Regions from separate parts of the Macrococcus brunensis genome, predicted to be linked through region 1. Evidence: riboswitches for the same ligand, from Rfam matches in the RefSeq annotation. Region 1 holds a riboswitch; each other region holds the start of a gene.

Region 1 (4,219 bases):
AAGCGGCAGTGTCCCGATTTTATTGACGACATCGCCATTCGCTGCCACTCTGTCGCATCCTACAAATACTGCTGTTATCTTCCCCTGCTGCATCAATGTCGCGGCTGTTGAATCTGTGATGACCGTTACATCAATACCTGCTTCTGATAGTTCGTAGGCTGTCAAAGCACCCTGTAGTCTTGGTCTGGTCTCGTCGCTATAGACTTTAAACTTCACACCTTCCGCGTGGGCCAGATAGAAAGGTGCTGTCGCTGTACCGTAATCACTGGTGGCAAGGCGTCCAGGATTGCAGTGAATCAGAAAAGCTGATGATTCTGTTACTAATCTTTTAAGATGCTGTCCAATCGCCAGGTTGATTGCCTGGTCTTCCTCAAAGATTCTTTCTGCTTCCTGTTCAAGCGCCTGAATCGTTTCAGCAGGATGATCAGTGACTACTGCATGAACTCGTTTCAGTGCCCAGTGCAGGTTAACAGCAGTCGGCCGTGTATGCTGCAGTCTTTCGATAACACGTGTCATATGTTCTTTGAAAGAACCACGTTGATATTCACGTGCGCCTACTGCGACGCCATAAGCAGCTGTTATACCGATAGCAGGTGCTCCTCTGACCACCATATCTTCAATGGCGCGAGCAATTTTCTCATGTTCTGTATAAGTGATGTGTGTCGTCTGATGAGGCAGCTGTGTCTGATCCAGCAGCGTCAGTTTGCCGTCTTTGTACGAGATAGCTTTCATGCGACTGACTCCTTGCTGCTGTCAAACAGCGTGAACAGCGAGGAAAAAGCTCTGACTTGCTCAGGATGTTTGATTAAGAAAGTTGCGAACAGCAGAAGCTGCGTTTCGGCTGTAATGCGGTCATCCTGTAAGCTCGTAATATCTGTAACTTTGGCAATACCTACAATGCGGCGGATGATCTCCAGTCCTGCGACAATGTAAGCATCTTTTTCGATTTCATTGATAAATCCTGCAAAAATAGATGAATCACGCAAAGCTACATCTATGGTCTCCTGCTGTAAAATAGTGAGCGCCTGAGACCGGAATGTCTGAAGCACTTCTTCAAGCGTCTGCTCTATCCAGAGAGCCTGGTCCACTCGTCCTGATGATGAGGCATGCGTATGGGCAAAGAACAGATGGGCAATAATATTGCCGAGGTCATAACCAGCCGGGCCAAAGAAACCGAATTCAGGGTCGATGACTTTAAGTCCTGACGAGTTGATAAAGATTGAGCCGGAATGCAGGTCACCATGAATCAGGCTCTCTGCTTTATTCAGAAACTTCAGCTTCGCCTGCGCAACTGCTGATTTAAGAGCAGGGTCCTGATAGACGATGCGGTCTACTACTTTCGCTAAGTCTTCAGACAGCTCATTACGATTGAAGTTATTATAAAAAGGTTCTGTATAGACGAGATCTTCAGTAATCTCACAGAGTTCCGGATTGATCATTTCTTTCTGGAGCGCTTTTTTCTCTTTAGCGGGCATCACAAAATCTGAAGTACGGATTAAAGTCTCTGCTAAATAGCGTCCGAGCTCCTGCCCTAGAAACGGGAATGTCTGTCCGTCCTGAAGCGCTGTCCGTAATATCGTATAGTCTTTTAAATCCTCCATGATGACACATTTCATAATCGGATCAATTAGGATGATTTGAGGTACAAGATCAGGAACGTAATGACTATGCGCCTGAATCAAGTGTCCTTCTCTGATCGTGCGGTCTGTTGATAGAACAAACTCATCTGAGATCCGCGCAGTGTGCCCAGAATGCTTAACGATGACAGAACGTTCTCCATCTGAAACTCTAAAAACATAGTTTAAATTGCCGTCACCAATCTCCGTTACAAACAGTTCATCAGTCTCAAACAGAGTTGTCTTATATTTGATATAATCGCTGACTGCTTGTTCATCCATTAAGAAATACTCATCAAAATTCATAATTTCCCCCTTGTTCATCATCAAGAAGCAAAAAAAGACGTTTCTCCTGTTCCCAGGAAAAACGTCGCCATCAGTATCTCTACTTATCTTTCAGTACTTGTGTACTGTAGGAATTGGCACCTTTTCCATCGGACAGGTTGCTGGACGTCATCGGGCCTAATCCCTCAGTCACTCTTGATAAGAACTATTTAGTTTTTGGTTAATATGAATATTAAAGGACAGCAGATTTAATGTCAACACTATCTTCAGAAATTTCTAACCATGCTGGTTGTATCTCTTATGTGCACTTTTCTTAGACGATTCAGATTATTTAAAATACAGTTGTTTTATTCTGCCTGGAGGTTTGCTAGAATTTAAAGAAAACGGGAGCTGAACTATGAAAATAAATCAAGTTGTTGAAAATCAATTGTCCGCTCTAGTTGAACAGAGAAGATATTTACACCAACATCCTGAACTCTCTTTCCAGGAGACTGAAACATATCAATACATATTGAAACATCTGCAGAAACTTTCTCATTTTCATATCAGAGAGAATGTCGGAGGAAACGGAATAGTCGCTGAAATAAAGGGAAATGGCGATAGAACAATTGCTTTTCGTGCTGATTTTGATGCACTGCCAATACAGGATCTAAAGGAGGTCCCGTATAAATCGACCGTGCCAGGTGTTATGCATGCCTGTGGTCATGATGGCCACACTTCAATTTTACTTTCTCTGGCGTCTATCCTGAATGAACATACCGATAAGATCAACGGCAATGTTGTGTTGATTTTTCAGTTTGCTGAAGAACTGGCACCGGGCGGGGCTGAGCCTATGGTGACGGACGGTGCACTCGCAGGTGTCGATGCGATTTATGGCCAGCATCTCTGGAGTCAGTTCAAAACACATGAAGTTCACTGCCGTCCTGGTGCACTGATGGCAAGCCCGGATTTATTCGAGATTACGTTGATCGGTAAAGGTGGTCATGGTGCTAAACCCCACACCACTATTGATGCAATCGTCGCAATGGCTGAACTCATTCGCCAGCTGCAGACCATTGTTTCCAGGCAGATTGATCCTGTAGATCCTGCTGTTGTAACAGTCGGTAAAGTAAAAGCCGGACAGGCCTTTAATATCATTAGTCAGGAAGCTTACTGTACAGGGACAGTCCGCACATTCCGTGATGAAGTGAAGCAGCAGATCAAAAAAGCGATGACAGATATTCTGGAGGGTCTTAAGATATCGATGGGTATCACGTACCATTTCAACTATATGGACGGCTATCCCTCTGTCACTAATCATGACAGGGAATACGAAGTCATCCGCCAGACAGCTGAACGGCTGAATCTGCCTTTTATAGAAGCAGAACCGATGATGGTCGGTGAAGACTATGCTTATTACCTGCAATATAAGCCGGGTGCTTTCTTTCTGACAGGCGCAGGTTCACCGGACTATCCGCCCCATCACCATGCGCTGTTCGATATCGACGAAGCATCTCTTGCCAGTGGTCTTAAAATGTTTCTATCAATCTTAACGGAAGAAGGTCTGCTCAATGATGATCAACAACGCTGAACAATATAATGACGAACTGATCAAAATCCGTCGTCATTTCCATATGCATCCTGAACTCTCTTTTCAGGAGGAGAAAACTCCCCTTTACATCGCTGATTATCTAACGGCTCTCGGTATCGAAGTCGAAACAGGGGTTGGGGGCAGAGGAGTTGTCGGACGGATGATCAAAGATCCGGCACTACCGACAATCGCCATCCGTGCTGACTTTGATGCACTGCCCATCCAGGATGAAAAAGAAGTCCCTTATAAGTCTACAGTCCCTGGTGTCATGCATGCCTGTGGTCATGATGCTCATACAGCGGTATTACTCATCACTGCAAAGATTCTCAGTCAGCATCGCGACGAAATACCGGGCAATATTGTTTTCATCCATCAGCATGCTGAAGAAGTAGACCCCGGCGGTGCTATTCAGATGATAGCGGATGACTGTCTGCGCGGCGTAGATGCGATTATCGGCCAGCATGTATCAAGCAGCCTGCCAGTCGGCCAGATTGGCTATAAAGTAGGCACAGTGACAGGTATTCCTGACGACTTCTGGATCACACTGCAAGGTCGCGGGGGGCATGCTGCTCATCCTGATACGACAATCGACCCGATCGCAGCTGCTATTCGTCTCTGCAATGACCTGCAGTATATTGTATCCCGTAAGACAAAACCCACTGCTCCTGCTGTTCTCTCTATCACAATGTTTAATGCGGGCGAACAGAATAATGTCATTCCAGATAGCGCCAAAATCGGTGGCACGATT
Region 2 (4,219 bases), 200 kb from region 1:
AATAGGAATCAAATCTTCTTCCTTATAGCCATCTGTCAGCATCGCATTTCCGATATCGATGGCCTTCTTCCGTTCAAGTTCATCAAAGTTCTTCCAGCTGTTCGGGTAGTCATTCATTGTCCACATCATCATCACTCCCATTTCAATTGTTACTCTTTCCATAACCTTTTTGAGGAGATATTAATCTTCTATTAATGAGAAACTTAACCTTTATGACCGGCGATGAGTCCTTTTCGCAGTTTAATAGTGCCGCTATTCGTTAAGGACGACGCTCGTATGACGATGTCTTTACCATACTTACGACGGAGCTGGTCAAGATAATCTTCTACAATCTCCCGTTTCATGTCTTCCGGTGCTTCAAAGAGACTCATCTGTCTGATTCGACTATCACGCAGATTGCTGAAAGAAACACTTACTGTCCTGAAAAGGCGGTTTATCTCTGCATATTCTTCTAAGTACCGCCAGATCAGGTTAACAATCTGCATAGTCGCTGTGAAATAATCCTTCTTAGTGAACTGTTTATGGATTCCCCCACCATCTGCATAGCCTACAGTAAAGGCAATCGTCGTCGGATACAGATTCTTCTCTCTGACGCGGTAAAACACCTCATCTATCTGTTCACTGATGACCGTCTTCAGTTCATGAAACTGATAATCACGCATCAGAATCTGTGACTTACCGTATGATTTGCCTTTGATGACATGCGGTTTGCGAATCACACTTTCATCTATTCCATTGGCATGCAAGTGCAGATCGACGCCGATAATACCGAAGTCACGCTTTAAATATTCAACTGGATAATGGGCTAGATCACCGATACTGAAGATGCCTTTCTTGTTCAGCTTCTTCTCCGTCCGATTATTAATGCCCCACATCTCAGTCAGTGGTTCGATATCCCACAGTTTACGGGGGACATCGTGATAACGCCATTCAGCGACACCTTCTGTCGTCCGTTTTGCTTCTAAGTCCATGGACAGCTTGGCAAGCAGAGGGTTTGAGCCGATACCTATCGTGCTGACAATCTGCGTCTGATTGTAGATTTCCTGCTGCAGTATACGTGCCATCTGATAAGGTGACCGGGCAAACAGATGATAGGAATCCGTGATATCCATAAAGAATTCGTCGATACTATACTGATGGAAATCTTCGGGCGCTACATATTGCAGCGCAATCGCTGAAATCTCGCTCGATACTTGAATATATTTAAGCATAGAGGGGTTAATGATATAAATATCTGAACGATGCGGAATTTCAAATAATCTTGATCCAGTTTTTATACCTAATGTTTTTAAAGGCGGTGTTGCAGCCAGTACAACAGAACCTTGACGTTTCGTATCTCCGACAACAGCGAGTTTAGTCGTCAGCGGATTCAGTCCTTTTTCGATACACGAGACCGATGCAAAGAAGCTTTTAAGGTCAACACAAAGTACATCACGAGAACTACATTGATAATAGTCATACATTCTCCCACCTCATTTATATATCAAGTGTATACGAGAACATACGTTCGTGTAAAGTAGTGAGAAGGACTCTTACTTTAATAAAATAATTCACTTAAAACGGCTTTAGTGATAGAGCGCTTTTGTTTCGGCAAGTCTATTCAGCAGTTCCTCTATCTCCTCATCACTGATAGCAAGAGAAATCCGAATATACTGATCACCATTTGAACCAAATGGCAAGCCCGGTGTCGTCAATATAGACTGTTTCTTCAGCAGGTCATCTACATATGCTTCGCTGTTATAACCATCCGGGATTTTAAGCCATAGGAAAATACCGCCCTGCATCGGCTCAAACGGAATACCTGCCTCAGTCAGGAAGCTTGTCACTTTATCTCTACGCTTTCTGAAGATGGCGTTCTGCGTCTCTAGGAAAGGTTCTCCCAGTGCCAGTGCACTGACCGCTGCTTCCTGGACGACCCCCCACATCCCGACTTGTGTATGGTCCTGATAATAATTGAGTGCGCCGACGATATCCTTATTACCTACCGCAAAACCAATCCGCACCCCTGACATATTAAAGCCTTTAGAGAGTGAATAAATTTCCACTGCCACTTCTTTTGCACCTTCTGACTGCAGGATACTTGGATTTTTAGCGTCGAATCCGAACGCTGCATAGGCAAAGTCATGCACAATCTGTATCTTCGTCCCTCTGAAGCGCTCGATAATCTCATCGAACCCTGCACGTGTCGCGACCGCTCCTGTCGGATTGCTTGGATAATTGAGATAGATGAGTCGAGTCTTGTCTAATACCGCGGAATCAAGTGCATCAAAATTCGGCCAGTAACGATTGGCCGGCAGTAGTGGCAGCTCATAAACTGTACCACGTGCAAGCTTCACACCTGCAAGATAGTCCGTATAACCTGGGTTCGGCAGCAATACACCTTCTCCCGGTTCAATGACACAAAGAGGCAGGTTGACCAGTCCGTTCTTCGTCCCATAAAGAATACAGATTTCCTCGTCTTTATCCAGCTCAACACCATAAGTCTCCAGATAGAATTGCTGAATCGCTTCTTTTAGGACTTCCTTACCCCGGAACACGCCATATTTATTATTAGCAGGCTCCTGCACTGCTGACTGAATTGCTTCCAGCACTTCCGCCGGCACTTTCTGGTCAGGTATACCGACTGCTGTATTAATGAGGGGGTTAGTCCCGATTTCGAGCTTTCTGCCCATCGTCTTGCCGAAATAACTTTCGGGTATCGAATCCAGTAATCTAGAACGCATGCTCTCTCTCCTTCTTATCTCTAAAAATTAAAAACGTCATTACTTCAGCAGTAATGACGTTAAAAGATCACTTATCTGCCAAGCTTCTGCTTGATGGATTTAGCACAGTGCTCACAGAGCCTGCTGCTGAGACTTCATAGGGCCAGTTCCCTCCATCTCTCTGGATAAGACATATTTAAATGATTGTTATCAATATAGTATTAAAACAGGAGGTTGTCAAACCGGTTTCCGCTCCAACACTGTCTCTTTATAAGTGAAGTTCAGTTTCCTTTTCCAGTCGAGGCGCCTGCAGCTTAATAATCTGCCAGAAAATGACGATCATTATCAGCTGTGCCATACTTTTCTTTTGACTACTAGCTTGATTAATCATCAATAATCATTTGCATAAAAAGAAGACAACCATGGTCTTTCCTTGCTCGATATTCATTATTTTTCATCGTTCAGATAAGTTAATACAGCTGTGCCTACTGCTTTAGCTGCAACCATCATCGATTTTTCACTGATGTTGAATTTAGGATGATGGTGCGGGAAGATTTCCCCGTCTTCTGGTGCAGCGCCTGAGTAAATAAAGGTACTTGGAAGTTCTTTAGCATAGTATGCAAAGTCTTCTGACGGGGGTTGTGGTTCTGTCTGCTCAATTTGTACATCAGAGTGATCTTTAATGGCATTGACCACATACTCTGTGAATGCTGGATCATTATATAGCGCTGGGTAGTCATCATTATATTCCAATTCACATGTGACACCGTACATGGCTTCAAGCCCTGATGAGAGACGTTTAATTTCTTTTTCGATAGTTGCTTTTGTCTCTTCAGTCAATCCACGGACGTCTCCTTCAAGTTCAACAGCATCTTTGATCACATTGAACGGGCCTTTCCCATCGAATGAACCAATAGTCACAACACCTGTTTCAAACGGGCTGAGTCTTCTTGATACGACTGTCTGCACAGCAGTGACGAAAGCGCTCCCTGCTACAATTGCATCATTCGCCATATGCGGAGATGAGCCGTGACCACCTTTACCTTTGATCTTCAGTTTGAAGAAGGCACGTCCCGTCTGCACAAACCCAGGATAATAGTACATTTTACCTGTTTCCATCGTACTCATGACGTGGACACCGATCACGTTATCAACGCCCTCAAGTACGCCGTCCTTAATCATTGTCTGTGCCCCACCTGGCGGAACTTCTTCAGCTGGCTGATGAATAACGACAATCTTACCGCTGAAGCTATCTTTCATTTCGATCAATGTATCTGCAAGTATCAGCATATAAGCTGTGTGCGCGTCGTGACCACACGCGTGCATGACACCTTTATTTTTAGAAGCATAAGGCAGACCGGTTTCTTCTTCGATTGGCAATGCATCAAAATCTGCACGAATCGCAATTGTTTTACCTGGTTTACCAGAGTCAATAGTCACTTTAACCCCATTCGCGCCGACATTTGTCTCGACTTCAGCATCTTTTCCTTCGTAGAAATCCGCAATATATTTCGGCG
Region 3 (4,219 bases), 420 kb from region 1:
AAAGCAATCACAAAAGAAGCTTATGAATTCCTTGCCCAGGAATCAGATGGCAAAGTGGTGCTTCAGACCTACTTCGAACGTGTTGATCTCTCTTTCGTCGCAGAACTGCCGGTCTACGGTTTAGGTCTGGATTTTGTCCATGATAACGGCTATAATCTGAAACAAATAAAAGAGGGCTTGTTCCCGTCTGACAAAGTACTCTATGCAGGTATTATTGATGGCAGAAATGTCTGGGCGTCTGACATCGAATCAAAGAAGAATTTAATTGAGACCCTGCAGGAATATGTTTCTGACATCGTTATTCAGCCTTCTTCCTCTCTGCTGCATGTACCAGTGACGCTTGAAAAAGAAGAAATTGATGGAGTGGTTCTTGACGGATTAAGCTTTGCAGTCGAGAAACTTGATGAACTCTATGCACTGAAACAATTATTTAATGAGCAGGATGCTACGCTTTATGGACAGTTGAAAGAGCAATACACACGCTTTCAGAATCAGGATTTCAAAAAACTGGAGTACAATTATGATGTGGTAAGGGTCAGCCGTGAGTCATCTTTCGAAACTAGAAGAGTCCTGCAGAAAGACGTCTTGCAGCTACCGGAACTACCTACTACAACCATAGGCTCATTCCCGCAGTCAAAAGAAGTAAGAAAGTATCGTGCAGACTGGAAGAATAAAAGAATATCAGATGAGGAATATCAGTCATTCCTTGAACATGAAATTAAGCGCTGGATAGAAATCCAGGAAGAATTAGGGCTGGATGTACTGGTGCATGGAGAATTTGAACGTAATGATATGGTTGAATTCTTCGGCGAGAAGCTGGAAGGCTTCCTTGTGACACGTTATGGCTGGGTTCAGTCTTATGGTTCAAGAGCAGTTAAGCCGCCCATTATCTATGGCGATATCAAATGGACAGAGCCTCTTACGCTGAAAGAAACAATCTATGCACAGAGTCTGACAGATAAGCCGGTCAAAGGAATGCTGACTGGACCTGTCACTATCCTGAACTGGTCATTTGAGCGGACAGATCTGCCGCGACACGTCGTACAGAATCAAATCGCGCTTGCCATTAATGAAGAAGTATTAGCGCTTGAACAAGCGGGCATCAAAGTCATTCAGGTGGATGAACCTGCACTGCGAGAAGGCCTGCCGCTTAGAAAAGAATATCATGAAGACTATCTGGCAAAAGCGGTCCATGCTTTCAAGCTCGCGACATCATCAGTTGATGACAGAACGCAGATTCATACACATATGTGCTATTCGCAGTTTGGTCAGATCATCCATTCCATCAAAGCACTCGATGCAGATGTCATTTCCATTGAAACTTCCAGAAGTCATGGTGACTTGATTAAAGATTTCGAAGATATTACTTATGGTTTAGGAATAGGACTGGGGGTTTATGATATTCACAGTCCAAGAATTCCGACACAGAAAGAAATAGCGACAGCGATAGAACGTGCACTTCAGCAGATTGATCGCTCATTATTCTGGGTGAACCCTGATTGTGGGCTGAAGACAAGAAACGAAGAAGAAGTGCGTGAAGCGCTGGCTGTATTAGTTCAGACTGTAGAACTGTTCAGGAAAAATCAGCAAGTGAGTGAACGTGCATAATTTAACGCTTCAATATCACCCGTTGAGAAATCCGTATTGAAGGTCAGCATAGCCTGCTGACCTTTCTTTGTCTGTTCAATAATATTGATATTAAGTAAGAAATATTACGTGAGAAAAAATGCATAATTATTCCACGTAATTAAAATAGCAGTTAAGTAGATAATGAACTGTTTTATATAGTTACATCAAAGTGAATATAGATAATTAAACTAAAATTTCTAATTATTCTGTGTATTGAAAGAAATCCAAAAAAATAAAATTTTCTGTTGACTTAAAATTTTTTAGGAGTAAGATAATAATCAATAAATTAAATAAATTTTTAACTCTTATCCAGAGAGGTGGAGGGACAGGCCCTACGAAACCTCGGCAGCAGATTCTTGATGAACACTGTGCCAATTCCTGCAACGAAAGTTGTAAAGATGAGACGAGACTATATGGTATAGATTCCTGTGGACTTGTTCTTGTCCACGGGATTTTTTTGTGGAGTTAAATACAGAAGGAGGGTTTATCATTGGTCATTGTTCGTAAGATTGCCAGTATCATGATCACGATGTGGCTGATTGTTACAGTTACATTTATCATCATGCATTCCATTCCTGGTGATCCATTTTCAAATGACTCTAAAGCATTATCAGAAGAACAGCTGAACCATATGAAGGCGAAGTTTCATCTGGATCAACCGGTTCTGAATCAGTATTTTATTTATCTTAAGAATATCGCCATGTTTGATCTCGGACCTTCTATTCAGTCAGAAAGCCGGGATGTGAATACCATCATTGGTGAAGGGATTGGTGCCTCTGCGCTTCTCGGTATTCAGTCTATTGTCATTGCTCTGATTGGCGGTATCATTCTAGGGACTATCGCAGCGATTTATAAGCATCGTTTCATGGATTTTCTTGCCTTATTCATTGCGATTATTGGTATCTCGGTTCCAAGTTTTATTCTTGCACCTCTGTTGATCAAGTATTTCGGCGTGGAATGGCAGCTTCTGCCGATTGCCAACTTTGACTCATGGTGGCATTCAGTTTTACCGAGTCTTGCACTTGCTGTAGGACCGCTCGCCATTATTACCCGCTACGTTCGGAGCAATATGATTGAGGTGCTGAACTCCAACTATATTCGCACGGCGAAAGCTAAGGGATTACCGATGTCATACATACTCACGCAGCATGTACTGCGGAATACGTTACTCCCTGTGATTACGTTCCTCGGTCCATTATTTGCTTCAGTCGTGACTGGAACGTTTGTCATCGAAAAAGTCTTCTCGATTCCAGGTATTGGTAAATATTTTGTGGAAAGTATCTTCAACCGGGACTATCCAGTCATCATGGGAACAACGATTTTTTATAGTTTTATTTTGCTCCTGACATTGCTCTTAGTGGATGTCTGTTACCGGGTGATTGATCCAAGAATTTCGTTAAGGAGTGGTGAGAAATTTGAATAGTTACGCAGATACTTCGTTCGAGAAATTAACACAAAGAGATGACAGGCAGGAAGATATTTTAAAGCGCGCTTCTACACGGAAACAGCTGCTTCTTTCTTTTTTTAATCATAAGATGGCTATTTTAGGAATAATTGTACTATTTTGTATTATTGTGATGGCTATTATAGGGCCGATGATTTCGGGTTACGAAGGGAGTAAGCAGTCTCTGCTTGAAGCTAACCTTGCTCCCGACAGTAAGTACTGGTTCGGTACAGATGATTTAGGACGAGATGTCTTTACTCGCATCTGGCTGGGTGCTCGTATCTCTTTATCCATCGGGATTATTGCAGCACTCATTGATATCGTCGTCGGCATCGTCGTCGGAGCGATTTCAGGTTATGCAGCAGGTCGAGGTAAATGGGGAGATAGAATCGATGGTTTTCTGATGAGGATTGTAGAGATTCTATACGGTGTACCTTATCTGCTTGTGGTAATTCTGTTACTTGTCTTGATGAAACCAGGTCTAGTTACTATGATTATTGCACTTAGTCTGACAGGCTGGGTCAGCATGGCTCGAATTGTAAGGGGACAGGTGCTGCAGGTTAAACAACAGCAGTTCGTCACTGCAGCTGAACTTCTTGGCACCAGTCATGCCGGTATTCTGCTGAAGCACATCATTCCGAATATTATGGCGGTCATCATCGTCAACCTCACATTCACGATTCCATCTGCTATCTTCGCTGAATCTTTCCTCAGCTTCCTGGGGCTTGGTGTACAGGCACCTGCTGCCAGCTGGGGTACGATGGCGAATGATGCACTCGGTGTTATCTTAAGCGGTGAATGGTGGCGCTTATTATTTCCATCTTTACTGATTGCCCTGACCATGTTTTCTTTCAATGCAATAGGTGACGGTTTGCAGGACACACTTCAAGTTGAAGTAGACTAGGAGGTTCATATGACAGAATTACTAACAGTAAAAAATCTTCAGGTCAGCACGAAGAAGAAAGCTTCTATTGTTAAAGGGGTCTCTTTCAATGTTGAACGTGGAGAAGTATTCGCCATTGTCGGTGAGAGTGGCAGCGGTAAAAGTATCACGACACAGTCTGTCGCAGGCATGCAGGCAGGGAATCTTAATCTGAATGCAGAGCAGATTCAGTTCAACGACCAGGATCTGCAGAAGGCAAAGAA

What was found. A riboswitch is a leader RNA that binds a small molecule or an ion and turns the genes downstream of it on or off. The one in region 1 is predicted to bind S-adenosylmethionine.
Region 2: another riboswitch for S-adenosylmethionine. It lies ahead of MGG13_RS00310 (aminotransferase class I/II-fold pyridoxal phosphate-dependent enzyme); the one in region 1 lies ahead of mtnK (S-methyl-5-thioribose kinase).
Region 3: another riboswitch for S-adenosylmethionine. It lies ahead of MGG13_RS01480 (ABC transporter permease); the one in region 1 lies ahead of mtnK (S-methyl-5-thioribose kinase).

Annotation. Positions count from the first base shown of each region.
Region 1 is NZ_CP092179.1:1,980,184-1,984,402, forward strand. Features, by position in the region: gene mtnA (S-methyl-5-thioribose-1-phosphate isomerase) at 1-732, opposite strand, end outside; gene mtnK (S-methyl-5-thioribose kinase) at 729-1,922, opposite strand; SAM riboswitch class I at 2,003-2,106, opposite strand; gene MGG13_RS10510 (amidohydrolase) at 2,299-3,471, shown strand; gene MGG13_RS10515 (amidohydrolase) at 3,452-4,219, shown strand, end outside.
Region 2 is NZ_CP092179.1:60,666-64,884, reverse strand. Features, by position in the region: gene MGG13_RS00320 (DUF2188 domain-containing protein) at 1-129, opposite strand, end outside; gene MGG13_RS00315 (Y-family DNA polymerase) at 204-1,463, opposite strand; gene MGG13_RS00310 (aminotransferase class I/II-fold pyridoxal phosphate-dependent enzyme) at 1,566-2,723, opposite strand; SAM riboswitch class I at 2,792-2,894, opposite strand; gene MGG13_RS00305 (M20 family metallopeptidase) at 3,150-4,219, opposite strand, start outside.
Region 3 is NZ_CP092179.1:276,770-280,988, forward strand. Features, by position in the region: gene metE (5-methyltetrahydropteroyltriglutamate--homocysteine S-methyltransferase) at 1-1,608, shown strand, start outside; SAM riboswitch class I at 1,932-2,034, shown strand; gene MGG13_RS01480 (ABC transporter permease) at 2,120-3,052, shown strand; gene MGG13_RS01485 (ABC transporter permease) at 3,108-3,977, shown strand; gene MGG13_RS01490 (ABC transporter ATP-binding protein) at 3,987-4,219, shown strand, end outside.